DNA from 2 places in the Ureibacillus sp. FSL K6-2830 genome. Region 1 is predicted to be linked to the other one. Evidence: riboswitches for the same ligand, from Rfam matches in the RefSeq annotation. Region 1 holds a riboswitch; the other holds the start of a gene.
The links. A riboswitch is a leader RNA that binds a small molecule or an ion and turns the genes downstream of it on or off. The one in region 1 is predicted to bind glycine.

Region 1 (15,825 bases):
TCGAAAACAATCCAGAAATCATCGCCCAATTGAATCACGACTAATCAATGAAAAGACGTCACAGCATATGATTGCTGGAACGTCTTTTTTTATACCAAAAAAACCAAAATATTTACTCTCCCCTACCAATTCGGTAACATTACTTTTATAAAAAAATATGGGGGATAGAGAAATGGAAATTGATGTCATAACCGTAATACTTCTTATATTTTTTGGTTTTTTAGGAGCTTTTTTAAATGCCATTGTAGGTGGCGGAGGTTTAATAACCGTACCAGCACTGATGTTTGTTGGACTCCCGCCAGCTAGTGCCATCGCAACGAATAAATTAGCAGCAACGATGGGAAATTTAACAAGCACTCTAACATTCCTAAAAGCTGGTAAAGTAGATATGAAACTGTTAGGGCCAATTGTTCCTTTCGTTTTTATCTTTTCCATGCTTGGTGCCTGGACCGTTCATTTATTGGATCCAGCAATTTTAAAACCCCTTGTGATTATCATGCTGCTTCTAGTTTTCATTTACACAGTAATAAAAAAAGACTGGGGGCAAATTGAAAAGAAAAAAGAATTGACGTGGAAACGAAAAATCGTTTTCCTTTGTTCTTTACTCGCCATCGGATTTTATGATGGTTTTTTTGGTCCAGGAACAGGTTCTTTTATCATTTTTGTATTTTTAATGATAGGTTTTGATTTTTTACAAGCATCAGGAAATGCAAAATTATTAAACTTTACTAGTAATCTTGCAGCATTAGTGATGTTTTTCATACTCGGGGAAGTATTGTTCATCTACGGAATAATCATGGGGATTTCCATGATATGTGGTGCCTATGTAGGAACAAAGTTTGCATTGAAACAAGGAACTACTGTTGTTCGTATTTTATTTATCGTCACGACATTAATTTTACTAGCGAAAAATAGCTATGATTATTTTTTCTAATGATCGTTTGCTGATTTTCGCAAATTAGAAAATATAAAAAAAGCTTAGGGGAACCTCGAATTTCCCCTAAGCCATCCGATTACATATTACCAAATAATGTCACTAAAATTTATTCACCAACACCATTTGGCAAAGAACCATTTTTTATTGGTCACACACTTTTTACAGTATGACTTTGTCATAATTATAAACCACATTTTAGTTGGGCACCACATACGGTACATGTGTTGCATCCACCAATTTCTTCTACTGTTCCTTGGCGGCAAACTGGGCATGTATCTCCTACTTCGGAACCGATGTTCACGTTTGTTTGTTGAAGCGGAGCAATTGTTTCTAACAATACTACTGGCTTTTCAACAGGCTCATCCTGCAATTCTTCAAATGTTAACTGCTCTTCTTGCGTCATTTCCGCTTTTAATGTTAACACTTGCGAATCACGGCTACCGTCAACGTAAACCGTTCCACCTTTTGCTCCACCTCTATATAAACGTTCATAAACTTTTTCTACTTGTTCCACCGTGTATCCTTTCGGTGCATTTACCGTTTTAGAGATAGATGAATCTACCCAACGTTGAATGATACATTGAACATCTGCATGAGCTTCTGGCGTCAAATCCATCGCTGTTACAAACCAGTGAGGTAAGTGATGTTCATTTACTTCAGGATGCTTTTCTAAGTATTCTTGAACAATTTCTGCTTTTACTTCGATGAATTTTCCTAGGCGACCAGAACGATAATATGTGAAAGAGAAATAAGGTTCTAAACCAGTTGCAACTCCCACCATAGTACCTGTTGAACCAGTTGGAGCAACAGTTAACAGATGGGAATTTCGGATGCCATATTCAAGTACCCCTTGACGAATATGTTCTGGCATGCGTTTCATGTAACCAGTATTAATGAATGCTTCACGTAAGCGTTTTGTTTCCTCTTCTGTTTCACCTACTAAGAATGGGAAGCTGCCACGTTCTTTTGCTAGTTCAATGGACGTTTCGTAAGCAGTTGTCGCAATCGTTTCGAAAACTTGATCGACAAGCTTGTTTCCTTCTTCTGAACCATATTCTTTTTCGCAGTAAATTAGTAGATCAGCTAAGCCCATTACTCCAAGACCGATACGTCGCTCACCTAGAGCTTGTCTACGGTTTTCTTCAAGGAAATACGGAGTTGCATCAATGACATTATCTTGCATGCGAACGCCAACGCGAACTGTTTCTTTTAATGCCTCAAAGTCCACTGTTTTTTCATCTTTCAATGCAAATTGAGCTAAATTCACTGCTGCTAAGTTACATACTGAATACGGCGCAAGCGGTTGCTCACCACAAGGGTTTGTCGCAACAACTTTTTGGCCATAAGCGCGGGCATTTGTCATTTCATTGGCATTATCGATGAAGAAAATACCTGGTTCTGCAGCATAAGTTGCACATATATTAATTAATTTCCAAAGTTCTCGTGCTTTAATTTTGCGATAAGTGCGCACTCCGTAACCGAGAGCTTCCCACTCGCGCACGTCACCAATTTTGTGCCATTTCTCATTGTAAATTGCCATTTCTTCCGGCGTATAGTTTTCTACATCTGGGAATCGAAGCGGGTATTCTTCGTCTTTTTCAACCGCTTCCATAAATTCATTTGTAATAGTAACAGAGATATTGGCACCCGTTAAAAAGTCTGGATTATGCACAGTGTACGTTCCGCCATCGCGAAGCTTTGTTTCCGCCTCTTTAATAATTGCTTCGCTAAATCCTCCTAAACCAGGGATGTTTTTATAGTTTAGGATTCCTTGATACATCGCTTCTTCAAGCGGGGTTAATGGTTTGAATTTTAATTTTTCTTTCGCATGGCGAACGATTGATTCATCTTCCATATTTTCAATTAAATAGCGCAAAATACGAGGATTTTGCATTTTGGAAATGATAAATTCAACAATATCTGGATGCCAATCAGCGAGCATGATCATTTGTGCTCCCCGACGCGAACCACCTTGTTCGACAAGATGTGTAAGTTTCGCAATATCATCAAGCCATGATACAGAACCGCTTGATTTTCCATTGACCCCTCTTGCAAGCGTATTGCGAGGTCTTAGTGTTGAACCGTTTGTACCAACACCGCCTCCGCGGCTCATAATTTCCATTACCTTTTTGCGATGTTCACTAATACCTTCTCGGCTATCTGGAACGAAAGGCATTACATAGCAGTTGAAGTATGTGACTTGCGTTCCTGAACCTGCACCGTATAGAACTCGTCCAGCCGGCACGAACTTTAAAGAAGCTAATTGCTCGTAAAATTTTTGGAACCATTCATTGCGTTTTTCTTCTGTTTGTTCAACAGCCGATAAGCCTGTTGCATTTCGTTTCGCAATTTGTTCATAAAAAATTTCTAGAGGCTTTTCAATAACATCTAGAGAACGAACGATGATGCCTGTTTCTTGTTCTTTTGGATCATCGAGTACATTTCTGTATTCTTCTTCAATTAATACTTCTGCTTTATTAGCATTCCAATCAATTGATTGGATATAACCTAATCCTCGAGCTGGAAACTTTGGATCTTCTTTAATTGTTAATACAACAAAATCTCCAGGTTTTAATGTTTTCTTTTCCGTATCCTTGAATGAGTATCGGTCAATCATGACTAATCTCGATACACCTTTATGCGTTATATGCATATCTGGAGTAATTGAATGAACTTGTGGAAATTGTTCAATATCTTTGTTTAGTTGATCAATGAGGATGGTCGTATAAGAATCTACCATTACCATCTGCCAGCCTCCCTTAGCACATATATAATTTATCTATCATTTCCCATATATAAACAATAAAACACAATATATTGTATGTCTAGTAAAATGAACATACAATATATTGTTTCGTTCTACTTAGAAAAGATTACCTCATAACTAGAATCGATTCAAGGGGTTGACAAATAATAATTTCTATGAATCTTAGAAATTTCTAAGTTTGGAGCTGATTATTAAATTTTAGTCACGATTTTTGAACGATAATTTTTAATTACTTTCTGAAATTCCATTCATCATTTGCATATTTTTCTTCTTCTAATTTTTTCACATATTCCTTTTGTTCTTCTGTTAATTCATATGGAACAAGTTCAATTTGTAAAGCTTCTTCAAATCCTTTTTTGAATGCATGAATGCATTCCTCAATAGTGATGCGTCGTGTTGATAAACGGTTAATTGCAACTGCTCTTTCCGGCAATTGTTTTCGCATCCGCTCTTTTGCCTCTTCGGAAGGGAATTTGAACAGAGACAACAGCTTGTCCTCATCGAGATCCAATAAAATCGCACCGTGCTGTAAAACGACACCCTTTTGTCTAGTTTGCGCACTTCCAGCAACTTTCTTTCCTTCTACAACGAGTTCATACCAGCTTGGAGCATCAAAACAAACTGCACTTTTTGGTTTTTTCAATGCTTCTTGTTTTTCCTCCGTATCAGGGATGCTGAAATATGCATCTAACCCTAAATTGTGGAACCCTTTTAACAAGCCTTCGCTTAAAAAACGATAAGCTTCTGTAACCGTTTCAGGCATATTTGGGTATTGTTCTGTAACGATGATGCTATATGTCAATTCGCTGTCATGAAGAACTGCTCTTCCACCAGTAGGTCTCCGAACAAAGCCAATATTTTGCGCTTTTAAAGCATCAAAATCAATGTCTCGATGTGCTCTTTGGAAATATCCAATAGAAAGGGTTGGCGGATTCCACTCGTAAAATCGAATGACTGGTGGAATTTCGCCTCTACTATGAAAATCGAGTAATGCCTCGTCTAATGCCATATTATAAGAAGGACTGCATGGTCCTGAATTAATGAAATACCATTTCGTTTTCAACTTGTTTTCCTCCTCACAACTTTTTTATTGTATCAAACTGAATGGACGAATGCCAATTTCTTATTTATAATGTTCTATGTAAATAGAAAGGAGAATTTTAGAAGTGGCGACAGTATTATATATGATTGCAACAATCCTAGGACTTATCATTATCTATGTTTTAGTAAGTTCATTCCGTTTAAAAAAATCTGTTACTAATTTGACGCAAGAAGAATTTATTAAAGGATATCGAAAAGCTCAATTAATCGATGTTCGAGAAACAAAAGAATTTGATTCTGGTCACATTTTAGGTGCACGTAATATTCCTTTTTCTCAATTGCGTCAACGTTACAAAGAAATTCGTCCAGATCTTCCTGTATATTTATATTGTCAAAATATGACAAGAAGTTCTAGGGCAGCTCTTTTCTTAAAGAAAAAAGGTTACAATCAATTGTATCAACTTCAAGGCGGTTTCAAAACTTGGACTGGTAAAATTAAAACAAAAAATTAGTTTGCCTGTTGAAATTCCTATATTTAAAGAAATGACATGATTCGCCAACAACATTTATGATATTTTACTCATGTCATATATCATCTTTAAAATAGCTAGTTTTAAAAGTAGTAAAAAATATCCATGAGATGCACTCATGGATATTTTTATTGTGAACGCTATTGTTTTTGATAACGCAAAATTGGATTTCTAGCAGCTTGAGTTTCATCTAATCGACTCACAACAGTTGTATGTGGTGCTTCTTGTACAATAGACGGATTCTCTTCCGCTTCTTTTGCGATTTGAATCAGTGCATCACAGAACGCATCTAAAGTTTCTTTCGATTCTGTTTCTGTAGGCTCAATCATCATCCCCTCTTCCACATTTAATGGGAAGTAAATTGTTGGTGGATGATAACCGAAATCAAGTAGTCGTTTCGCAATATCCAACGTACGAACACCCAGTTTCTTTTGACGTCGACCGGATAAAACAAATTCGTGTTTACAATGACGATCATAAGGAAGGTCAAAGTAAGGTTGTAGTTTGCGCATCATGTAGTTCGCATTTAATACTGCATATTCTGTTACTAATTTTAATCCTTCAGGACCCATTGAACGAATATACGTATAAGCACGCACATTGATGCCGAAGTTTCCGTAGAATGGTTTTACACGGCCAATGGATTGTGGACGATCATAATCAAAATGGAACGTGCCATCTTCTTTTTTCACTAATACTGGTTTCGGCAAGAATGGAATTAAATCTGCTTTTACCCCTACAGGACCAGAACCAGGACCTCCACCGCCGTGTGGACCTGTGAATGTTTTGTGTAAATTCAAGTGTACACAGTCAAATCCCATATCTCCCGGACGAACTTTCGACATGATCGCATTTAGGTTGGCTCCATCATAATACACTTTGCCGCCCACGCTATGCACGATATCCGCAATTTCAATGATGTGCTCTTCAAATAGCCCGAGCGTATTTGGATTTGTCAGCATAAGTGCCGCTGTATCTTCCCCAACTACTCGACGTAAATCTTCCAAGTCAACTAAACCATTTTCATCCGATTTTACTGTAATTGTTTCAAATCCAGCAACAGTAGCACTAGCTGGGTTTGTTCCGTGTGCAGAGTCTGGAACGATTACTTTATTACGATGACCTTCCCCATTTGCTTCATGGAAAGCACGAATCATCATTAATGCTGTCCATTCTCCATGCGCACCCGCAGCAGGTTGTAATGTAACTTCATCCATACCTGTAATTTCTTTTAAAGCTGTTTGAAGTTCGTACATTAATTCCATTGCACCTTGAACTGTTGACTCGTCTTGTAACGGGTGAATATTCGCGAATCCAGAGAAGCGGGCAACTTCTTCATTAATTTTTGGATTGTATTTCATCGTACAAGAACCTAGTGGATAAAATCCGGAATCTACGCCATGATTGCGGCGAGATAATGCTGTATAGTGGCGCATAATATCCAATTCTGAAACTTCCGGTAATTCAGCAGGTTCTTCACGTAAATATTCTTGTGGAACTAATTCTGATAATTCTACCTCTGGCACATCTAATTCTGGCAAACTGTAGCCAATGCGTCCTTCCTTCGATAATTCAAAAATGAGCGGTTGATTTTCGTTATGCATTGTAAGCCCCCATTTCTTGCACTAATTGATCAATTTCTTCTTTCGTATGCAATTCTGTTACGGCAATAAGCACATGGTTTTCAAGTTCAGGATAATCGCGGCCTAAATCATAACCACCGATAATGCCTTTTTCTAATAATCTTTTGTTTAATTCACTCACTGGTTTGTTTACTTTTACAACGATTTCGTTGAAGTGAGCACCTTGGAATGGAACTGTAAATCCAGCTTGCTCAAACGCTGTTTTTGCATAACGAGTTTTCACGATGTTTTGCTTTGCCATTTCTTGAATACCGCGTTTACCTAAAGCTGTCATAGTAACGGATGCAGCAAGAGCAAGCAATGCTTGATTCGAACAAATGTTAGAAGTTGCTTTTTCACGGCGAATATGTTGTTCGCGAGCTTGTAATGTTAATACGAAACCGCGACGTCCGTCTTGGTCTACTGTTTGTCCTACTAAACGGCCAGGCACTTTACGCATTAATTTTGAAGTCGTAGCAAAATAACCGCAGTGTGGTCCTCCAAAACTTTCAGGAATACCAAATGGTTGTGCATCCCCTACAGTAATGTCAGCTCCAAGTTTTCCAGGAGGCGTTAACACACCTAATGCTAATGGGTTTGCAGAAACAATGAATAATCCTTTCGCTTCATGTACAAGCTCACCCATTGTTTTCAAGTCTTCAATTTGACCGAAGAAGTTAGGATACTGAACCATGACAGCCGCAGTATCTTGATCAATCATACCTTTTAATGCTTCAATATCTGTAACTCCATCTTTCATTGGCACATTTACTACTTCGATTGATTGGCCATATGCATAAGTTTCTACAACAGTACGATATTCAGGATGGATTGCTTCAGATACTAACAATTTTTTACGTCTTGTTGAGCCGGCAGCAAGCATCCCTGCTTCTGCAAGCGCTGTTCCGCCATCATACATGGAAGAGTTTGCTAAATCCATACCTGTTAATTCGGCAATCATTGTTTGGAATTCAAAAATAGCTTGTAATTCACCTTGTGAAATTTCCGGTTGATATGGTGTATAAGCAGTATAGAATTCAGACCGAGAAATAACGTGGTCCACAATAACAGGTTTGTAGTGATTGTATACACCTGCACCTAAGAATGAAACAGCTGTTTCAGTGTTGATATTTTTATCTGCTAAAGCTTTTAGTTCTTTTAATAGCGCAGATTCAGATGCTGCTTCTTTAATATTATAAAGCCCTTTAAAACGCACCTCTTCAGGAATATCCGCAAATAATTCATCAATGCTTTCTACTCCAATGGTAGAGAGCATTTCTTGTTTGTCTTGTTCCGTAATTGGAAGATAACGATGCTTCATTGTTTGACCTCCATTAATTTTTATTTTTCACGTTTATAAAATGGCTTCGGCACAACATGTGCTTTTACCTTTTTATTGCGTATTTCTACTTCCACTTCTGTACCAATTTCAGTATATTGAATATCTAATAAAGCAAGTCCTAAATTACGTTTCGTACTAGGGATTTGTGTACCAGTTGTAACTTCTCCAATTTCAGTGTCGCCTTTAAATACTTTATAGCCATGGCGAGGAATCCCTTTATCAATCATTTCAATACCAACCAGTTTTCTTGAAAGCCCTTGTTCTTTTTGGTTTTTAAGAGCTTCTTTACCGATGAAATCCGCATCTTTTTGAAGTTTTACTGCAAAGCCGATGCCTGCTTCTAATGGAGAAATATTTTCTGATAATTCTTGTCCATAAAGCGGTAAGCATGCTTCAAAACGCAACGTATCACGTGCTCCAAGGCCGCATGGTATCAATCCATCTTCTTTTCCTGCTTCTAATAGTTTATTCCACAATGCTACAATTGAATTTGGCTCCCCGTATAATTCGAAGCCGTCTTCACCTGTATATCCGCTGCGTGATAACAATACAGAATAACCACTAACTTGAACAGATGCTTTAAATTGGAATGGTTTTAATTCAGATAAGTTCACATCTGTTAATGTTTGCAAGATTTTTTCTGATAGAGGTCCTTGAAGTGCAATTAAGGCATATTCATCTGATTGATTTATAATCGTTACATCGCCTTCTGCATGCTTTTTCATCCATTCAAAGTCTTTTTCAATATTTGCCGCATTGACAACAAGCAAGTATTGGTCATCGCCAAGATTATAGACGATTAAATCATCTACCACCCCACCATTTTCATAGCACATTACATTATATTGTGCGCCGCCAACTGGAATTTTTGAAATGTCATTGGACAATAATTTTTGAAGATAGCCGAGAACATCTTTCCCTTTTACAAGAATTTCTCCCATATGGGATACATCGAAAAGTCCAGCACGATTTCTTACAGCTTCATGTTCATCCTTTATTGATGAAAATTGAACGGGTAATTCCCATCCACCAAAATCAATCGTTTTTGCACCATATTTCGCATATTCGTCAAATAATGGTGTTCTCTTTAATTCTCCCATCGTGAAACCTCCCTCATTAATTAACAATTTACTACCAATATCTTTAAACTAGGCAAAAAGGACAGAAAATCCCCTTTTTAAAGGAATTCTCTGTCCTTGCACCTGAAAGTTACACCTATTATAAAATAGGCTTTCCCCTTGGGTGGCTGTTATTCAGCACTCTCCAGAGTTGCGTCCCGTACGAGTCTTTTTGCCTGAGAGATTCATAGTTCTACTACTTGCTCCTTCGGCGACGTAAAAACGTTCTCTCCCCGCACAATCATCCGCACCATATGAAATTTTTCAACAAACAGACATCTTTGCCTATATCCTAACATTGAACGTAATAGAAGGCAATCATTTTTTAAAACTCCTTAAAAAAACGAACATTTTTAAACAACAACACCTTATCATTCGCCTTTTAGTCGATTCACTTGAAAAGCAATATAATTTACCACTTGGCGAATTGTTCGATCTTTTGTAAGGACACGGATGTGAGCGGCTCTTTTATAAAATTTTCTCCTATAATAATATAGTCGTTCCAGTTCTTTTTTAGTCGAACGTTGTGCAATTGGTCGATTTTTGTCATTTTTTATTCTTTTATAAATGTCTTCAAATGATGCATCAAGAAAAAAGATTAAACCTGTTCTTCTCATTATTTGTCGATTTTCTTGTCTCATTGGAACGCCGCCACCAGTCGCAATAATGCAAGCTTCGTCACGAAAGTTTTTTAAAAATTCAGTTTCTAAATTTCTAAAATATTCTTCTCCAAACTTTTCAAAAATTTCTGGAATCGACATGCCTTGTTGTCTGACGATTTCTTTATCCATATCATAAAAGGGCAATCGTAGGGCATAGCTTAATTGGCGTCCGACTGCACTTTTTCCGCACCCCATAAACCCTACTAAGTAAATCTTTCGCATAATTAGACACCTTTCTACTAAAACTCTGCGGTTTCTCCAAGTAAATTTATCGTAGCACGAATGTTTATGTTTTCCAATGAATTTATAATAGAAAATTGAGTTAAGTAGGTTGAACTGTAAAAAATTACAACAGTGATAAGAAAAAACAAAAAGACAATGGCAACGGGAAATATCATGCCTTTTTCGTTATTTATGATATTGTACAAGTAACGCTCTCTCCTTTACAATACCATTCAAGAATTCTACTTTTATCGTTACAATATTGTTTGAAAGGGAAAACTCGGCATGCCGAATACCAATTAATAGTGGCACATAACCTTGATCATTGATTTGCAAACGAATCACATCTGTAATCTTGTTTATTTTTATCGTTTTTGTGGAAGAGTCTATGATATATAATGAATTATTCATTATATAAATATCCTCTGCATCAAGCAAATATTGTTGTAAATCATGAATAAAGATTTCCCATTTAATTTGTTCTTCTGCCACGATCGTGTTGTGCCATTGTTGAATTAATAGATAAAAAATAAAAATTACTTGAGCGAGTAACGAAAAAATCACCAATTGAAACAGCGCCTCGATAAATGTAAATCCATTTCCACTTCTTACAATTCGCCATCGCCATTGATGCATTTGTATCGTACCCCATCTAAATTGTTAAATCGTACACAAACCGCATCTGTTTGAAAATACCAAGCATATTCTACGTTGTCGATCCATTTTTTCCCTTCGAAAATACCGGTATTTTTAGCAATAATAACTGCTTCATAGGCCACTTGGGATGCATGTAATTCCAACGATTGATTGTATAGAGAATGCTGAAGTTGAAAAATGAACGGAATAAAACTTATGGCTACTATAATAATCATAAGCGTTAGCAACGATTCTAACATGGAAGTCCCCTTTTCATTCCACATAACGAATTCGTCCTTTATTGATATTAATGACAATATGTTTTTGTCCGAAAGGAGTGTAAAAAGTGAATTTCCCAAAATTTTTTACATTTCCATCTGGATCAATTCGAAGAGTTAATAAATTACTATACTGATCAAACTCAATGATTTCCGGTAGTTTTCTCTCTAAAATCACTTCATCTAGTTGATGGTATATTCTATAAGTATCTTGATTTACAAAAGAAACAAAACAGCTCCTTTGCTTTTCCAAGGCCAGCATTTGTGCCATTTGAATGTCTAATGTAAATTGGTGGAAAAACTGTTCCACAACCATTTTTTCTGTCATTTTAAAAGAAAAGGTTGTCCCTAACATACCAACCAATACGACAATCATTAAAACGAATAATATTTCTAATAGCGTATACCCCTGTTCTTTCAATAGCTCTATGCTCCTTTATTGATTGATTAATGTCACAGTTCCATCCGTCTCAATGGTAAATCCCTTGCCATTCGGACATTTATCCATCCCCTCTCTTAAGTATCCCTTGTTTACTAACTGATCTAATGTAGGGATGGTTTTGTATTCAATTTTGTATGATTCTACCTGCCCTTGTACCATGCGGATATATGCTTCACAACCTTTATCATCAATCGTATTCCGATGTTTCGTTACGTTTGGAACAGTTACTAATATTAAGATAGATATAATAAATAGCACAATTAACATCTCAATTAACGTAAAACCTTTTTGATTTTTCATGATTTCACCTCTATTACATGATTTCGACTAAGTCATACATCGGCAGCAGTATACTTAAATACGCTGCAACAATGCATATCGCTATCAAAATAAAGAAAAGAGGTTGAATGCTCGCCAAGCAAAATTTGATGGTCGATTGGATCCTCTCATTTAGCAATTCGCTGAATATGAGCATTTCCCGGCCTAAGTATCCATTTTTTTCACCGTGTTGAATCAATTCATCAAACTTTGGCATAAACAGTTGAAGTATCTTCACAGCCTCTGACAATGAATCACCGAACTTCACCCTTTGTTTCAATAGTGCTGTGATATATGATAAGTGGCGACTTATTTGTTGTTGTTCTAAAATAGACAATGCTTGTTGAAGTGATATACCTGATACTAATAAACTTCCAAGCAAATGAGAGAATTGTCTTGTTAAATTCACTTGATAAACATACTTCACTATAGGGATTTTCATAATGATGTTTAGTTGATGAGCGATTTCTTTTTTTCGAATGGAATGAATTGAAATAAATATCAAGAATAACGAAATAATGAATAGGAGTATGAGAAAATCTGGTATATGAAGCAATACAACAGCGAAGTTTATACTATTGACCTTTTCTGAATGATTCGAAATCACGAGTTGCTCTATGTTTGGTAAAAAATAACTTCGAAACAATATAAAAACCATTGTTAATAAAATCATCAAGAAAGCGGGATACATTAGCAACTTCATAATTTTCCGCTGCGTATCTTCTTGAAATTTTATTTGCTTACTTACGTGGTGCAATGATTCAGCCAAATCCCCTTTTTCTTCTGCAATAGCTATCAATAATAAAAAATGTTTTGGAATTGAAAGTTGTTGTAAAATATCCACTGCCGATGAACCGTTATTGAACTGTTGTTGTAATAAAGCATTCCACTTTTCCAATTCTTTAACGTGATAAGGAAGTAACATAAACAAGGCATCTGAAAATGTATATCCTTCTTTCAGTAATATGCTTGTCCTATTTAGGAGCGATGGAACATCCCGAACTTTCTCCTTATAATTTCTTTGAATGGGGAAAATCATTTTTTCGCTGATTTGCTGTAGCACGACAAATCCCCCAATTCTTTAATAGCAGCTTTTTGGAATTCCAATGTTTCCTCAACTGGCAAGTGATATTCAATTCCTTGCGCTGTATTTATAATTGCTTCTTGTAAAATATCTTCCGACAAAATTTCATAAATTGCTTTCCTGCTATCGCTATCATGTAACTGAATTAAACATTGGGCAATAATTGCAATCAAAGCTTGCCGAATTTCTTCTATGGAAACATTTAAATCCATTAAACGATATAGACAATTCACCGAATCTTTTGCATGTATAGTTGATAGCACCAAATGACCGGATAATGCAGCACGCATGGCGATTTCTGCAGTCTCTTCATCCCTGATTTCACCAATCATAATGACATCGGGCGAATGTCTTAAAATTGCTTTTAAACCAGCTGCATATGTAATACCTGCAAGCTCATTTACTTGAATTTGAAGCATATACGACTGGCTGCTTTCCACTGGATCTTCGAGAGAAATTACATGTCGCCCTAATGTGTCACTGCAATATTTTGCTAATGAATATAATGTCGTAGTTTTGCCCGATCCTGTGGCGCCACAAAATAATATCAATCCTTGTCGATTGGAAATCAATCTCAATAATTTTTCTGCTGAATGGCGATCGTAACATAATGAAGCAATCGGATATGAGGCATTTTGTAAAAACAAACGAATAACGAGGCTTTCTCTTTTATATACGGAAGGTAAAGTAGAGACTCGGAAGGCATACAAACGATTGGAAAACATTTCTTCAAATGAACCGCTTTGCGGCTTTCGCTTTTCACTAATATCTAAAGAAGATTTATATTTAAAAAAGGAAATCATTCGATCCCCTAATTCAATTGGGAAATGACCTGCAGGAAATAATTTTCCATATTTGCGAAACTGAATGGTGTAATGGTTTGGAGTTGGCTCAATTAAAATATCACTAGCTCCGAAATGTAAAGCTTTTAACAATAATTGAGTTGATTTTGTTTCAATAACGGACTCCACTTTCAAACGCATCACCACTTCCCTAAATTCGTGACCGCTGAATTTAGCAATAGTATAAGACGAAGTTTATATTTGGAAAAGGCTTTTTCTTAAAATTTTTATTTGACCCCTTTTTTCTGTTGAAACTTTATTTTTGAAAAGTTTATGGCAGATTTTATTACAAATTTTGAATATTTTGCTAACACCCAATAATCACCACGTATTTTCACTATCATTTTATTAATAATAAAGCTAAAATTGAAGTAGCATAAATATTACTGAAGGTGGGATAACAACATGTTGCATCCATTAAAAATTACGAGTACTTTAGCGGATGAAACTCGTTTTCAAATATATGAATACATGTTGCAACAAAAAAAAGCATTTACTGTACAAGATATTGCAGATAAATTTAATATACATCCCAATGTGGCAAGATTGCATTTAACGAAATTATCGGAGATCCATCTCATCACTACTGATTTTTTTAAATCAGGTAAAGGTGGAAGACCTGGTCGAATTTATCAAGTATCTGAACAAGGGGTTGAGTTGACTTTCCCAAAACGAGATGAAAAACATCTCGTCAAATGGGCACTTCAACTTGTATGTGAGTTGGGACAAGATGCATTGAAGACAGCGAAAAAAATTAGTTATCAAGATGGCTTAAAAGAAATTCAAAAAAGATTATCAAAGATAACTAAACCTCTTAGCTTTGAAGAAAAATTAGAAATCTTATCTGAAGCTGCTCTACTAGTTGGCTACATTCCAAAAATTGTAGATACTGCTGAAGGAAAGAAAATTACGCTAACGATTTTTAACTGTCCATATAGAAGTCAAATAAAAGAACATAGCGATATAGTATGTGAACTACATAAATCATACTTACAAGGTCAAATCGACACACTATTTGAAAAAAATGAATTTGTTCAATTTGAAAGTATGGTTCACGATTGCGATTTTTGTAAATATGAAATATTTGTGCCAAATGTTGCTCTGTAAAAGATACACTTGATTGTCACAAATCTATCGAAGTATCAGTTTACAATATTGTCAATTATCATTTATAATAAACATTGAGATTATTGTGTCGTACAAAAGGAGGGATTTGACATGGCTAATATGTATAAAGTTTTAGCATTCTGGACAGGTATTTTTGCCGTAATGTTCTATCTTGGTCATATGATTGAGATTTCGCTATTATTCGTAGGTAATTCTGTATTATTCTTATTATTAGGCTTCTTAAACCTTTCAGAACGCATGTACATGTACATTTTCGGAGCTTATTTGACAATATTCTTTGCTGGATTTACTTATTACACAACGTTTATCCACGTACCGGGTGGACTTGGACACTAATAAATCAGAAATGGGGCTGTCTCAAAAGTCATTTTGAGGCGGCCCTTTTTGCGACGAGGATAGTGGAAGTTTGTTTCGACTATCACAGGAGGAAAAAGCAAGCAAGGGTGCCTGGAAAATTCTCGACTTTCTAGACACCCTCTTATTAAGTTAAAAGCCATGTAAAAATGGATTCGTATCCATTTCATGAGCTGGTGTTGTATAGCCTCCATGTCCCGGATAAATAATAAAATCATCAGGCAGCACAAGCAGCTTCTCATGAATGGATTTTAATAACACTTCCAGTGAACCACCAATTAAATCTGTTCGACCGATGCTTCCTTGAAACAGCGTATCGCCTACAATTGCAAACCCATCGTCTTCGAAAATATATGAAATGCTTCCTGGAGAATGTCCTGGCGTAAATACCGCATGAAATTTCATGCCTCCTACAACAAAAGTCTGCTCTTTTTCGATGATATAATCTGCCGATTGCAGACGGTACGTTGGAAGATCCACATATTTTCCTGAACCATTTTTA
Region 2 (15,825 bases), 1.0 Mb from region 1:
ACCCTGCAGCTTTATCATTAGAAGAAATTTTATTCAGCTATCCATCCATTACAGCCATTACGATACATAGGATAGCTCACGAATTATACCAAGCAGGCGTTCCAATTATCCCAAGAATTATGTCAGAGCATGCTCATAGTTTAACAGGTATTGATATTCATCCAGGAGCAAAAATTGGCGAGTACTTCTTCATTGACCACGGAACAGGTGTGGTGATTGGAGAAACAAGCACAATTGGTAAAAATGTTAAAATCTATCAAGGTGTAACGATTGGGGCAAAAAGCTTCCCGTTAGATGAAAATGGAAACCCGATTAAAGGAATTAAACGTCACCCAGACATTGGGGATAATGTAGTGATTTACGCGGGAGCAACAATTCTAGGTGGAGATACGAAAATCGGACATGATTCCGTCATTGGCGGTAACATTTGGTTAACTCAATCCGTTCCACCATATTCAAGAATTTACAACTCCCAACCGCTTCCAAATATTAAGCAGAAAAAAGAATAGGATTGTCTATCCCTTAAGCAAACATGATTGCTTAAGGGATTTTTATACCTTCATGGGACTTATTAAACACATTATTCATCTTCGTGGACAAGCAACAGGACTAATGATACAAGCAGGGCTAAAACCGTTTGGCGTTTATGGGCCGCCGAAAGAAGATTGGATTAATCTAGGAGTAGAGGAACCACCACTATAATTTCATAGGAGGTTTTTAAGATGGCATTGAAAAAAATTTCACCAGAAGAATTGTTTCAAAGAATGCAGCAAGGTGAGCAACTCACGATTTTAGATGTTCGAGATCAAGAGAAATATAATACCTTCCATATTGAAGGGGAAAACATCCAATCACTTAATATCCATAAAACAGAGATTTTCGAGTTAGAACATAATCAAGATAAAAACATATCAGCTTTACCTGAGAAAGGCGAAATCATTGTCACTTGCACAACAGGCAATTCTGCAACAAAATGTGCAAACATTCTATCCAAACATGATTATGATGTAGTTGTATTAGATGGGGGACTCACAGCTTGGAAGGATTATATAAAGAAGTAAGTCGTAAGACGTTTTAATGTTGTATAGTAGCTGTGGGTATTGGATTGGCTTTCTGAAAAGTTTGCTTTTTTGGTGGATTTACATTGAGGATAGAAGTTAATGTATCTGAAAGGAGGATATGCTATCCTGTCTTGGAAGCACTTTGGCAGGATAGTTTATTATTTTGGCGCGCCCATTTCATCTTTAGTATTACAAGATATCCACTAAGAGTGAAATTGGCAATCAACCAAAAAAGGATATCGGGTCATGTGATAATAGTCAAAGTCATGACAATAATAGTCAATCATCAAGAGATAATGGCCAAATTTGTGAACATAATAGTCAATCGAAAAAAATCTACACTTGAAAAGAGAGATAATAGTCAGAATCGAGCTGATAATAGTCAAGCTCCAAAAGATAATAGTCAAACTTGCGTATATAATGGCCAATCGACAAAAAAATGGCTTTCGGGTCATGTGATAATAGTCAAAGTCATGACAATAATAGTCAATCATCAAGGGATAATAGCCAAATTTGTGAACATAATAGTCAATCGAAAAAAATCTACACTTGAAAAGAGAGATAATAGTCAGAATCGAGCTGATAATAGTCAAGCTCCGGAAGATAATAGTCAAACTTGCGAATATAATGGCCAATCGACAAAAAATGGCTTTCGGGTCATGTGATAATAGCCAAAGTCATGACAATAATAGTCAATCATCAAGGGATAATAGCCAAACCTGTAAACATAATAGTCAATCGATCAATTTCATAATAGCCAAGTAAAAGAGCGAATGAGAAAGCTGATCTCTTCATCACTTTCTACATTCGCTCTATCACTTATATCAATTAATTCCCCAACGCTTGTAGTGGAGCTGGAATGCGTCCACCTCGGCGGATGATTTTTTCAGAGCTAAATGGATTTACGCCCATCACAGGTGCTCGTCCAAGCAGGCCGCCAAATTCCACCATTTCGCCTTCTTTTGCGCCAGGCACAGGGATGACGCGAACGGCTGTTGTCTTTTTATTAATCATACCAATAGCCGCTTCATCTGCAATCATTGCAGAAATGGTACTAGCAGGTGCGTCTCCCGTAATGGCAATCATATCAAGCCCTACTGAACATACGCATGTCATCGCTTCCAACTTTGATAAGCTTAGAGCACCTTCTTCAATACCACGAATCATGCCGTTATCTTCACTAACTGGGATGAAGGCACCGCTTAATCCACCCACATAGGAAGAAGCCATCGCTCCGCCTTTTTTCACTGCATCGTTCATTAATGCAAGGGCGGCGATTGTGCCGTGTGTACCAACACGTTCCAAACCAATTTCTTCTAAGATTTCAGCAACACTGTCGTTCATCGCATTTGTTGGTGCCAGTGACAAATCCATAATGCCGAATGGGACCCCTAAGCGTTTTGCTACTTCTCGGCCAATTAATTCACCAGCGCGGGTAATTTTAAATGCGGTTTTCTTAATAATATCTGCCACTTCACCTAAGTCAGCATCTGGATAACGCTTTAGTGCATTTAACACAACTCCTGGCCCGGAAACTCCGACATTCAACACAACTTCTCCTTCACCGGATCCGAGGAAAGCTCCTGCCATAAACGGATTATCTTCTACAGGGTTGCAGAACACAACAAGCTTTGCACAGCCGAGACCCGATTTATCTTTTGTAAGCTCTGCTGTTTCTTTAATGATTTCACCTAATTGACGAACTGCATCCATATTGATGCCGGCTTTTGTTGTTCCAACAGAAACGGATGCACAAACTCGCTCCGTGACTGCTAGAGCTTCTGGTAGGGCATCAAATAATACTTGGTCTCCCTTCGCAATTCCTTTATGCACAAGGGCCGAAAATCCACCGATAAAGTCAATACCGAGGGTTACAGCAGCACGGTCTAATGTTTTGGCAAGTTCCACTGCTTGATCTTTTGTTGCATTGCCTAGAAGATCTGCAATTGGGGTCACGGCAATACGTTTATTAATAATAGGGATGCCATACTCTTTCTCCACTTTTTCAGCAGTTGTTTTTAAATCTTTTGCGTAGCGAGTGATTTTATCATAAATTTTTTGATTCATTTTATCGAAATCGGAATCTGCACAGTCTCTGAGATTAATCCCCATCGTAACTGTACGGATATCCAAGTTTTCAGTTCGAACCATTCGGATGGTTTCCATCATTTCTTGAATTTCAAAATTCATATTTGCACGTCCTTTCACACACGATGCATTGCTTGGAAAATTTCTTCAAGTTGTACAGTAATGACAACGCCAATTGATTGACCAAGTTCATTAAGTTCTTGTTGTAGAGTTTCAAGATTAGGTAAATCGGTCACATCAATCACCATCATCATTGTGAAGAAATCTTGTAAAATCGTTTGGCTGATATCTAAAATGTTGATGTTTCGATCTGCAATCACAGTCGTTACTTTAGCGATAATGCCAACTTGATCTTTTCCAATGACACTTACAATTGCTTTTCTACGTTCACTCATTTGTTTCACCTCAATTGATGTAATAAAAAAGAGATTGGCTTCCCAATCTCAAACACAAAAGAATAATAAGGTTTATCATTCTTCTGTCCTTTTGCCTGAGATTGTGAATCCTTCGGCGCCACAAAACGTGGTCTCTCCAGAAGCTGCTCCTGCGTGTAGTTTTACCCACAGCATTCATCGCTACACCTATTCAGTTCCAATACTAAAAGATACTAACACCTTTGGAACAATTGGTCAACAAAAAATATATTGAAATTTTTCATAAAAAGGAAAATTCAATCTATGATTCAAAATGTAGATTAAATGTTTTTTTCGTAAAGAAGAGGGAATATATGAAATAAAACATGAGATTCATAAATGGAAGGATTGACAAAAAAATAAGTGCATGATATATTTATCTCGAATTCAAAATAAATTAATTCAAAATAAAATAATCATATATATCTTGAATTCAAAATAGGATAATATGGGAGGTATGAAAATGGCGAAGTGGGTTGTTGACAAATCACACTCAGAAATTGGTTTTGAAGTAAAGCATATGATGGTGTCAAAGGTGAGAGGGCATTTTGATTCTTATACGGCTGAAATTGAAGCGGAAGATTTAACGGATCTGACAACTGCTACAATTGCATTTACCTTTGATGTTGCGAGCATTAATACAAAATCAGAAGATCGCGATAATCATTTAAAATCTGCAGACTTTTTTGATGCGGAAAAATATCCAACAATTACGTTCCAATCCAAAATGATTACGAAAACAGATGATAACGAATATGAAGTGACAGGGGATTTAACAATTAAAGATGTAACAAAACCAGTCACATTCGAAGTGGAGTACAATGGTAAAGGGAAAAACCCTTGGGGCGTGGAAGTTTACGGATTCGAAGCGGAAGCAAAAATCAACCGTGAAGAATTCGGTCTTACATGGAACGCTGCCCTTGAAACAGGTGGCGTATTGGTAGGAAAAGATATTAAAATAAAAGCAGAATTAGAAGTGAACCCTGCAAGCTAATAAGTGGGGGGAAGAAGAGGGTGTCTAGAAAGCGAAAACTTTCCAGTCACCCTTACTTTTTGATAAAAATTTTTCTTTTACCGATCATTGCTCCGGCGGGAAACATATCCTAGTCGCAAAGGTGTTGACTCAATAGAGAACTTTTATTAATTATGAAGGAAAAGCTTATTGTTTTAAAATGATGCTCAAGCGAAAAAAAGCTTGTTGCACTCATTGCAACAAGCTTTTTGATCCTATTTTTTATTCAATACACTATGCGTTCTTCCATACACAAAATACACTAATAAACCAATAATCATCCAGATAAGACAAGTAAACATTGTGAATGTAGATAATTGGACGATCATGAAAATACAAAGGAGGGAGGAAAGAATTGGCACAATTGGGAACAATGGTACTTTAAATCCTTCTTTTAATCCATCAATTTTCATTTTTCTAATAAAGATAACGCCGATCGATACAGCAGCAAAAGCAATCAATGTACCGATATTCACAAGTTCTGCCAACTTATCAATCGGAATAAAACCAGCGAATAAAGATACAAATATTGCATAAATCCATGTGTTTTTTAACGGGATTTTACGGCGAGGGTGAATTTCTGATAACACTTTTGGAAGCATTCCGTCACGAGCAAAGGAGTACACTAAGCGAGTACCTCCGTAAAGCATAACGAAAATCACCGTCATCATACTAATAACTGCTCCGAGCGAAATAACCCCAAATACCCAATCAAGATTTTTCATTTCCATCGCATAAGCAACAGGATTTCCTACATTCAATTCTTTATATGGAACCATCCCTGTTAACACAAGGGAAACGGCTACATATAAAATTGTACAAATCACGAGCGTTCCGATAATTCCAATCGGCATGTTTCGCTGTGGATTTTTTACCTCTTCAGCAGCGGAAGATACCGCATCAAAACCTAAATAAGCAAAGATTACTAGTGCCGCTCCTGATAAAATCCCACCAAAACCAAATGGCATAAATGGTTGCCAGTTGTCAGGCTTCACATAAAACATTCCAACAAGAATAAAGAGTAAAATAATCCCTAGTTTAATGAAAACCATGATTTTATTTAATCGGTTAGACTCTTTCATTCCTAAAGATAGGAAGGAAGCTAAAAGTAAAATAATTATAATGGCTGGTAAATTGATATATGTTCCGTTTGCTGGACTGAATGGGCCAGATAATGCTTGCGGCACGTGAATGCCAAATCCTTCAACAAGAGATTGAAAGTAAGCAGACCAACCAGTTGCCACTGCTGCAACAGCTAAACCATATTCAAGCAAAAGACTCCATCCGATTATCCAAGCGATTAGCTCACCAAAGATCACATAGGAATATGTATAGGCACTACCAGCTACTGGAATCGATGAAGACAATTCCGAATAACATAAGGCTGAAAAAGCGCATACAATTGCTGCCAAAATAAATGAGAAAACGATGGCAGGGCCTGCATGAACAGCAGCTACAGTACCTGGTAAAATGAAAATCCCTGTTCCGACAACTGCTCCAACACCAAGAGCGATTAAATCAAATGAATTCATTGTTTTATTAAACTGTGATGTGCCTTTTTGATTCAATAATTCGCTTAAAGATAATTTTCGAAATAATTGATTTTTCATAGCTCATTCCATCCTATTTTGATATAATAATTCATTTATTAATGATTTTTATTACTTAAAAATAAAATCGAATAAAGTATAGCACTTTTTCGCGTTGAAGTGTTGAAGAATCGAAAAGTTATAATCTTTAATTAATTAACAAATTTCTGATTATTATATCAATTTATATTATTGTAATATAATAATATAAATTATTCCCATCCTTATTAAGTTGTCCTGCGTTTTAAAAACATATTCAAAGCGTGTGAAGTATATCTAGTAAGGCTCTCTCATACAATGGGGAAAGTGTAATTAACTTGATAGAACATTATTAGAAAAGGGAGAATCAAAATATGAACATATTTATATGGATGGGGATATTTTTATTGCTATTTGGCGTTTATTTTTCAAAATGGACAGCCTTCGCATTAATTATTTCCATTGTCGGATGCACGGTCATTTTTGGGGGATTTATCTTAAAACAACGGCAAAAAATAATGAAAAAAAGCCATTAAGACAATGGCTCCTAGTTTAATCGATAAATAATAAAACGTTCTTGCCAATTTTTTTCGTGCAATGTAGGAATGGGAATTTCCATTACTTTTTCAAAAGGAGTGTAATGATTTACATAATCGATGTAGTCATTTGATGGATAGTATAAAATTACGTCCACAGGTCGCTTTTTCTCTTCGATTGAGAGCATGATATGATGCAGAACTTTCATAAATATCTGCAAAGAAAAAGGGTTGAAAAAATAAAATTTATTTTCTGTCGGTTGAATTGGGTAATCTTGAGCGAAACAGCGGAGAAACTGGATTTTATCTTCCTTTTTTTTAAACTTCTTGCAATATCGTTCTCGGTTTTTCATTGCTTCTTTTATGAATTGCTCGTTCATGTCGATACCCAAGACAGATGCATTTGTTTTGTAGTGGAGGAAAATGCTTAATCGCCCTAATCCACAGCCAAAATCGACAATGGAGTCGTTCTCGTTGATTTGATAATTTTTTAGCAATTCTTCTAAGGCAGAATAAGGAGTGGGTTCGTAGCGGTTGTAATGAATGGATTGATAGATACCGTTATTCGATCCACAAGTTTCAATATGGAGGAAACGATCATATTCTGTTTCGTTCATCATTATTCTCCCATCTTTATAAGGTGTTTTTTAGTATATCGAAGTGGTGAAAAGGTGTACATCCTTTTAGTTGGTTTGTCAAAGTTTATTCACGATGAAAAGAGTAGAACATAGTATAATATAATTAATTAACGGTTTACATAGCGAAGGAGTGCGCACATGTTTAAAAAACTATTCGGCCGAAAAAGCGAACCTTTCAAACATAGAGTTGAATTTTGTGTTTCGAACAGGGCTTATTGCCATCCAGATGTATACGATGAGTTGGAACAGCGAGAAGATGTAATAGTGGAAGATACAGGGTGTAATTCCTATTGTGAAATTTGCAACGGTCATTATTATGCCCTTGTTAATGGCGAGCCAATTTCAGCAGATAGTGCAAAAGAGTTATTAGAAAAAATCGAAGAAGAAATCAAGTTGAATCCGATTGAGTGAAGAGCCGCAATTTGAAGAAACAAACAGGCGTTTACAGTTTCTTCGATGAATGCAGAATTCCTCTAGAAGTAACAGTTCAACCGTTTTTGCATATATCAAAAGTGAGCGAATCTTCTGCAACGGAGGGAAGGAAATGGGGTATTATCCCATGGGTTATGGATTTGAGCAGATTTTAATCAATATTTTATATTATTTAGGTGTCTTCATTATTATTGCAACAATTGTTTGTGTCATTTACGGCTTCATATACAGTTTGATATTCGGGGCGGGCGTTTAAGGAATTTCCTTAAGCGTTTTTTTATTTGATTGAAAAATGACAATCACTTGACGATTTTCGTAAAAGCCTATTTTTATAGAAAAGATGTTATATAATAAAGATGTAAATGAAATACAACTTTAAGTTCAGCAAACTGTTTGGAGGAATAGTTTATGGAACAAAATGAAAAAGCAGAACGTCTAAAAAATATGTTAGATGGAGAATTTCAACCATTGCATGAAAAAATTGATCGGCTTGAAGATGAAGTGAAATCCTTGCAAGAAGACATAAAAAGCCTAATGAAGTTGCTTTCATCAAAGGAATAATTTTTCCGACTTTACAAAAATTATAGTCACAACTTTAACCTCATAACGTCTCTTTTCTAAAAGGCTGTCCGTAAAGACCGTTAACGGTTTGCGGTTCAGCTTTTTTTAAGCCATTTTTCTCTCTTGCAATGAAATACAAGCTATTCTTCCCCCAAGTCAATTTCATTCTCATATGCAAGATGTGTTTTCTCCCAGAAACGAAAATTCCTATCAATTTATTGAATTTTTTCTCCTCACAAACAATAGTATATATCTAAGCATTTTCGTTTTATCTCGCACAGAAAAGCTAGTTCATCTTCTTTCAATAAATTTATTCAACATTCACCTTTTGTTAATTTTTACGTTACTATAAGGTGGAAATCCAATAAAAATATGCTCCGCAAATAAAATTAGAGAAATTATGACATAATTTCAACAAATTTATAAAAATTATTCATATTAATTATTACTTTTTCACCTTAATTATAGGTTTTTGTTAATATGGTATTATAAAAATAGTAAAAAATTAGTGTAATTTCCAAGAGCACTTAAGTATGGATAATAGAAAAATGGTATTTTTTGGACATTTTTTCGATTTCTGTAAAGGAGCATTAATGATTTATGGATGATAAAATAAATGTTTCGTTCAATGTTGAACAGCAAATTGACATACAAAGTTTGGCTGAAGAATTGAAAGAATTGAAAGAACTGAAATATGCATTAGATAAATCCTCTATTGTCGCTATTACGGATGCACAAGGAAGAATTACATATGTCAATGAATTATTTTGTGAAATTGCCCAATATTCTCGAGAAGAATTAATAGGGAAGACTCACCGTGTCATCAATTCTGGTTTTCACTCAAAAGAATTTTTTAAACAAATGTGGAGTGAAATAGGAAAGGGGAACATATGGAGAGGTGAAATAAAAAATAAAAAGAAAGATGGCTCTTATTATTGGGTACATGCAACTATTGTTCCTTATTTAAATGAGAAAGGAAAACCATATAAATATTTCTCCATTCGAACAGATATTACGAAAGAAAAAGAATTGGAAGAAGAACTAGAACGAAGCTACAAAAAATATGAGTTGATCGCCGAACATTCCGACAACTTTGTAGCGTTAGTTGATGAAGATGGTGCTTTTCATTACGTCTCTCCAACATTCCAAATACTATTACATTATGATTTAAAATCATTAGAAAAACAAAATGTATTTAATTTGATTCACTTGGAAGATTCAGAACTGTTAAAAAAGGAAATCCAAAAATTATTGAATATGTCCAAAGGGAAATCTTCGCGTAAGTTGGAGTTTCGATTGCTCCATGGTGATGGAAGATACATTGATGTGGAAGCGACGATTAAAATCATTCATAATGATGAAAATCCGTTAAACAATTTAGTACTAATTGTCATGAGCGACATAAGTGTTCGTAAAGAAGTAGAGCAGAATCTTTATCGCTTAGCCTATCACGATAGTTTAACAAATTTCCCTAATCGTCCAACTTTTATGAATGAGCTTCGATCGTATGTTATGGATGTTCGATTAACGAATAAAAAATTTTCTATCTTATTCATTGACTTAGATGATTTTAAATTAATCAATGAACAACTTGGGCATGATAATGGGGATTTAGTCATTGTGAAAGCTGCTGAAAACATTCGAGAATCAATTCGAGAGATCGATTTAGTGGCTCGAATGGGCGGTGATGAGTTTATTGTACTGTTGCGTGATATTAAAGACGAACAAGATACTATTAACATAGTGAATAACATAATTGAGAAGTTTCAAAAACCCATTGTTGTAAACGGAAAGGACAATGTATTGACTTGCAGTATTGGAGTAGCTTCATATCCTGAACATGGCACAACACCGGAAGAGCTTATTAAAAACGCAGATTCTGCTTTAACTCAAGTAAAACAAAAGAGTAAAAACAATTATGCTGTTTACAATAAAAAATTGGAGAATATGTCCTTAGAGCGACGCATTATTGAGAATGCTATGCGAAAAGGGTTAAACGAACATCAATTCTTTTTAGAATATCAACCAAAATTCAATATTCATAATGATGAGATTGTCGGTATGGAAGCGTTGGTTCGCTGGAATCATCCAGATTTAGGAACAATTCCTCCGGGGAAATTTATTTCTCTTGCTGAAGAAACAGGCTTAATTATTCCATTAGGGGAATGGATTTTAAATGAAAGCTGCAAACAAGCAAAAGAGTGGCGAGAAAAAGGTTTCGGGCAGTTAATTGTGTCTGTCAACGTTTCGGTTCGTCAATTGCAAGATCCAAAATTCGTTCAACAGGTAGAGCGAGTGTTGAAGGAGACCGGATTTAATCCGAAATTCCTTGAATTGGAAGTGACGGAAAGTATTTTTGCAGATTTAAATTGCATAACTCCGATATTGAAACGCCTTCGCAGTCTTGGAATTCATATCTCGGTGGATGATTTTGGAACGGGATATAGCTCATTAAGCTATATTAAGCATCTTCCAATTGACGCGTTAAAGGTAGATGCTTCATTCGTTAAGGATATTCATAAAAATGAGGAGAGTAAAGCCATTGTAAGAGCAATAATTAATTTGGCAGAAACAATTGGGTTAAAAGTAATTGCGGAAGGCATAGAAATTGAAGAGCAAGTGAGAGCGCTTCGCAATGATGGTTGTATCTTTGGGCAAGGCTATTTTTATAGCCGTCCATTGAGAAAAGAAGCATTTGAAGAATATATCCGTAGTAAAGGTTTTATTACATCGAGAAATATAGTTTGATTGTACAAAATTTGTCCTGCGATATTTTTAATCGCAGGATTTTTTTCTAAGCTTTCATCTTTGTTTTATATGAAAATAATTTTGTCTTACTTTATAAGAATAAAGAAACTGAAATATTAATAGAAATTCTATGTTAAAATACTATTTTATAAAAATAGTTCATCAAATAGCATTTCTATATAAAATTTAGTTAGTTTTTTCTAAATATTCTTTTAACAATTGTTAAAAAAAGTATTATACTATTTTAATAACAGAATTTTTTTCTGAATATTCAACAAAATATTGGAGGCTTTACTATGACAGAAATAACAGTAGAATTAACAGACAAACCGAAAGAAAAGCCAGCTCCGGACGAACTGGGCTTTGGACATTATTTTACTGATCACATGTTTATAATGGATTATACAGAAGGGAAAGGATGGCACGACCCTCGCATTGTGCCTTATCAAAAAATTTGTCTAGAGCCATCCAGTATGGTATTCCATTATGGCCAAACAGTTTTTGAAGGCTTAAAAGCGTATCGAACACTAGATGGAGAAGTTCAGTTATTCCGCCCTGATGCAAACTTTAGACGATTAAATCATTCCAATGAACGATTAGTCATCCCACCAGTGGATGAAGATCTTGCATTAGAAGCGCTAAAAAAATTAGTGGATATTGACCGGGATTGGGTACCGGATGCACCAGGAACTTCTTTATACATTCGTCCATTCATCATTGCAACTGAGCCGTTTTTAGGTGTACATCCTGCTAAAAACTATTTGTTTATGATTATCTTGTCTCCGAGCGGTTCTTATTATAAAGAAGGTATTAATCCACTAAAAATTATGGTAGAAGAGCGATATGTTCGTGCAGTAGTGGGTGGAACAGGTGAAGTAAAAACAGGTGGTAACTATGCAAGCTCCTTAATTGGACAAATTAACGCTGAAAAAGAAGGTTACTCTCAAACATTATGGTTGGACGGTGTTGAAAAACGCTATATTGAAGAAGTAGGGAGTATGAACATCTTCTTCAAAATTGATGGTAAAGTCATTACGCCAGCGCTTACAGGAAGCATCTTACCTGGTATTACGCGTGATTCGATGATTAAAGTTTTACAATCTAAAAATATCCCAGTAGAAGAACGACGTATTTCAATTGATGAAGTAGTGGAGGCTGCTCATAACGGAACGCTAGAAGAAGTATTTGGGACAGGCACTGCCGCGGTGATTTCACCAGTAGGGGAATTAAAATATTTAGACCATCGCATCATCATAAATGACGGAAAAATCGGCGAAGTATCTCAAATGCTCTATGATACGTTAACTGGCATCCAATACGGAAGAATTGAAGATCCATTCGGATGGACTGTACGCGTATAATTTAATTTAATGTTCTACTCGCACCTTTCGCTAAGGTGCGAGTTTTTCAGTTTTCATCTTGTGCATTTTCGACGGCAAATATATTGAGGAGTTTGACTAATATCTTTTGGGATTTGACTATAAAGTTCTAGCATTTGACTATTATCGTTCCTTACGAGAGCCGATTTTATTCGGATGGCAAATATATTGAGGAGTTTGACTATTATCTTTTAGGATTTGACTATAAAGTTCTAGACTTTGACTATTATCGTTTCTTACGAGAGCCGATTTTATTCGGATGGCAAATATATTGAGGAGTTTGACTATTATCTTTTAGGATTTGACTATAAAGTTCTAGACTTTGACTATTATCGTTTCTTACGAGAGCCGATTTTATTCGGATGGCAAATATATTGAGGAGTTTGACTATTATCTTTTAGGATTTGACTATAAAGTTCTAGACTTTGACTATTATCGTTTCTTACGAGAGCCGATTTTATTCGGATGGCAAATATATTGAGGAGTTTGACTATTATCTTTTAGGATTTGACTATAAAGTTCTAGACTTTGACTATTATCGTTCCTTGGGGGAGTAGATTTTTTTCGGTTGGCAATTTTATTGCAGACTTTGACTAATATCGGATGAAGAATGGCTATTATTGTCGCTGCTTTGACTATTATCTCTTATAACAACTAAGGCAAATTTTATAAAAGAAAGGGGATTGTCTAAAATGCCAATGATCCCATTTACCAAGTAGATGCATTTACAAGTGAACCGTTTAAAGGGAATCCAGCAGCGGTCGTTCCTCTTGAGAATTGGCTTTCAGATGAAATGATGCAACAAATTGCGGCGGAAAATAATTTATCTGAAACAGCTTTTGTCGTTCATCAACAAAATGAAGAATACGAGTTACGTTGGTTCACACCGAAAACTGAAATCGATTTGTGTGGACATGCTACATTAGCAACAGCATTTGTCGTTTTCCAATATCTTAACCGATCCATAACACAAGTAAAATTCCATACAAAAAGCGGTATCTTAACCGTGACAAAGAACGGTTCCTTGTTAACGATGTCGTTTCCATCTCGGGAAGGGCAGCCTTGGGAAATTCCAGAAGCTCTTGTGAAAGGTTTAGGCAAAAGACCGAAAGAGGTGTATGTAGCTAGGGACTATTTAGCGGTGTTTGATACAGAAGAAGAGATTCGAAATCTAAATATCAATGTGGAAGAATTAAAGAAATTAGATGCTTTCGGCGTAATTGTGACTGCGAAGGGGAAAAAGGTTGATTTCGTTTCTCGATTTTTTGCACCAAAGGCTGGAATAGATGAAGATCCGGTGACAGGTTCCGCCCATTGCACATTGGTTCCTTATTGGAAAAGAGTTTTAAAGAAAGGGGAGTTCACAGCGTTGCAATTGTCCTCACGTGGAGGAAAACTTTTGTGTAAAGATGTAGGGGATGAAATTCAAATATCCGGCGAAGCGGTTGTTTATTTAGAGGGGAAAATATTTATTTGATGGAAGAAGGTTATTAGGATGCAAAGGGGAAAAAACCCCCTTTTCCAGTTAGATATTTTGAAAACGGCCATTCATATGGAATACTAGAACGGCACTTGCCTTATACTTGAATTCTTTCTTTTCCACTTACCTTATGATTTATCATGAGAGGAATCAATAAATATAACGCATACGCAAAAGACATCCATGCAGTAAATGCAATAACTTGCGAATCATCTAATTTCGGAAAAACGATATGATGAAAGGATAACGAAAATGTATCTAATACTAAACCAATAATAGTACCGATTAATCCAAACTTTAATGGTGCATTATTGGTCTTATCAAAGATATGATAAACATAAGTTACAACCCACAATAAAGCTGCAGTTCCAACTAATAATAGGGTAGTGCTAATCAAAAACTTATTCGTACTTGGGCTAAAGAGAACATATTCACCGAAAAATCTGAAAAATAATGTGGCAAATAACCAAACTGCCAACCCCCACATAGCTGTGAAGAAGTAATTTTTCATTATTTCCCCTCCATACCTTTCAAATGACTAAGCCCATTAATGAAATGCTCGAGTTCTTTGTATATTTGATTAATAGGCAAGTCTTTTTGTAATAATGCTTGCAATGCCAATCCATCCACTACAGCATTTAATAAAATCCCCCATGTTTCAAAAGAAACGCCTTTTATTGGTGATTCCATCCACAAGTTTGATAATTTCTCGGACAGAGTTTTATTTTCTAACTGGATGATTTCGCCAAGTTTACTTCTTATCTCATCGTTGTTAAAACTGGAAGCAATCAATGAAATAAATAATTTATGGAAAAACGATTCATATGAACAACGACTTTTTGCTGATGCAATCGCTTGCTCCATCATATTTTCTTTATTCTCCGCTATTTCCCGCCAGCTGTTGTCACAAATGTCCTGAACAATATCAATTAACAATTGTTCCTTCGTTCTAAAATGGTAGTAAATTGTGCCTTGTGTTACACCTGCCGTCTCAGCCACTGCTCTTAAGGTGAAATTTTCAATCCCTTTATTCACTAAACATTCCTTCGCATATTTAATCAGTTCACTTTTACTGATACCATTAGGTTTTGCCATTTCATCACCCCATCTTAGTTATTCAACTAACTAAATTAACATTATAATAACAACGAATATAAAACATGACAATCAACTTGTTAAATATTTTGCTTATCAATTTATATACGTATATCTTTAAGAGGGATAATTCTTTATGTATATCATTCCTGAAAATTACAACTAAACACCCAAAAATAAATACTAAAGTTGGAATTAGCATTCCTATATCGAAAGCAATTAATAGAACGGATAAACCCATTAATACTCCTCCAATATAAGAAATCCAATTCCACATTGATTTATCCCCCCTTATTATTAATTTTACAATAAATCCCTAAAAATCCAGAACCCATACAATTTCATCCTAGGAGTAGTTTATTGTTTTTTCGATTGAAATAGTAGGCAGTAAAAATCTATAATTACTAAAAGTTTACATGAAGGTGATAAAGTGAAATTTCGTTTGTTCATTATAGTATTAGCAACTCTAATATTAGCTGCTTGTAACAATCAAGTGACAAAGAGTAATACGATTAAGCAAAAAAATTAATCCGATGAAGAACGTAACAGGTTAATGGCAGCAGTTGGGGGAAAGATTTTTCATTATGAATACAAAGCGGAAAAGGAAAAATTATTGCGGGTATGGGTGGAACGTTATGAATACGGAAATTTAGTTGAGCAGGTTGGAGACATCGGGGGAATCATTGAAAATGAAGAGGGAGAAATTCTCGTTTATTTTCTAGAAAATCTTGAGTGGGAACACTATTATTTGCGTAGTGCAATTATCAATGAAACAGGTCATTCTATGTCGAGTAGCCATATTTCCAAACCGGGT

Region 2: it holds a riboswitch for glycine, as region 1 does, so the genes downstream of both, NSU17_RS05845 (ACT domain-containing protein) here and gcvT (glycine cleavage system aminomethyltransferase GcvT) in region 1, are expected to answer to the same signal.

Annotation. Positions count from the first base shown of each region.
Region 1 covers NZ_JBBOQR010000001.1:172,877-188,701, forward strand. Annotated here, with positions in the region: gene NSU17_RS00865 (DUF1385 domain-containing protein) at 1-44, shown strand, start outside; gene NSU17_RS00870 (TSUP family transporter) at 173-934, shown strand; gene NSU17_RS00875 (vitamin B12-dependent ribonucleotide reductase) at 1,119-3,683, opposite strand; gene NSU17_RS00880 (lipoate--protein ligase family protein) at 3,934-4,767, opposite strand; gene NSU17_RS00885 (rhodanese-like domain-containing protein) at 4,889-5,257, shown strand; gene gcvPB (aminomethyl-transferring glycine dehydrogenase subunit GcvPB) at 5,416-6,879, opposite strand; gene gcvPA (aminomethyl-transferring glycine dehydrogenase subunit GcvPA) at 6,872-8,218, opposite strand; gene gcvT (glycine cleavage system aminomethyltransferase GcvT) at 8,239-9,339, opposite strand; glycine riboswitch at 9,428-9,508, opposite strand; glycine riboswitch at 9,512-9,602, opposite strand; gene NSU17_RS00905 (shikimate kinase) at 9,729-10,241, opposite strand; gene comGF (competence type IV pilus minor pilin ComGF) at 10,428-10,877, opposite strand; gene NSU17_RS00915 (hypothetical protein) at 10,850-11,161, opposite strand; gene comGD (competence type IV pilus minor pilin ComGD) at 11,151-11,576, opposite strand; gene comGC (competence type IV pilus major pilin ComGC) at 11,592-11,897, opposite strand; gene comGB (competence type IV pilus assembly protein ComGB) at 11,911-12,978, opposite strand; gene comGA (competence type IV pilus ATPase ComGA) at 12,951-13,982, opposite strand; gene NSU17_RS00940 (helix-turn-helix transcriptional regulator) at 14,247-14,948, shown strand; gene NSU17_RS00945 (DUF2626 family protein) at 15,060-15,305, shown strand; gene NSU17_RS00950 (MBL fold metallo-hydrolase) at 15,456-15,825, opposite strand, start outside.
Region 2 covers NZ_JBBOQR010000001.1:1,186,355-1,202,179, reverse strand. Annotated here, with positions in the region: gene epsC (serine O-acetyltransferase EpsC) at 1-509, shown strand, start outside; partial or broken gene NSU17_RS05865 (DinB family protein) at 562-702, shown strand; gene NSU17_RS05860 (rhodanese-like domain-containing protein) at 723-1,061, shown strand; gene NSU17_RS05855 (hypothetical protein) at 1,145-1,726, shown strand; gene NSU17_RS05850 (PFL family protein) at 1,890-3,251, opposite strand; gene NSU17_RS05845 (ACT domain-containing protein) at 3,266-3,544, opposite strand; glycine riboswitch at 3,618-3,694, opposite strand; gene NSU17_RS05840 (YceI family protein) at 4,026-4,556, shown strand; gene NSU17_RS05835 (amino acid permease) at 4,790-6,184, opposite strand; gene NSU17_RS05830 (hypothetical protein) at 6,517-6,678, shown strand; gene NSU17_RS05825 (class I SAM-dependent methyltransferase) at 6,690-7,295, opposite strand; gene NSU17_RS05820 (DUF1450 domain-containing protein) at 7,455-7,727, shown strand; gene NSU17_RS05815 (hypothetical protein) at 7,861-8,004, shown strand; gene NSU17_RS05810 (hypothetical protein) at 8,157-8,309, shown strand; gene NSU17_RS05805 (hypothetical protein) at 8,350-8,487, opposite strand; gene NSU17_RS05800 (sensor domain-containing protein) at 8,910-11,057, shown strand; gene NSU17_RS05795 (branched-chain amino acid aminotransferase) at 11,354-12,418, shown strand; gene NSU17_RS05790 (PhzF family phenazine biosynthesis protein) at 13,143-13,913, shown strand; gene NSU17_RS05785 (DUF5367 family protein) at 14,014-14,427, opposite strand; gene NSU17_RS05780 (TetR/AcrR family transcriptional regulator) at 14,427-15,011, opposite strand; gene NSU17_RS05775 (hypothetical protein) at 15,565-15,825, shown strand, end outside.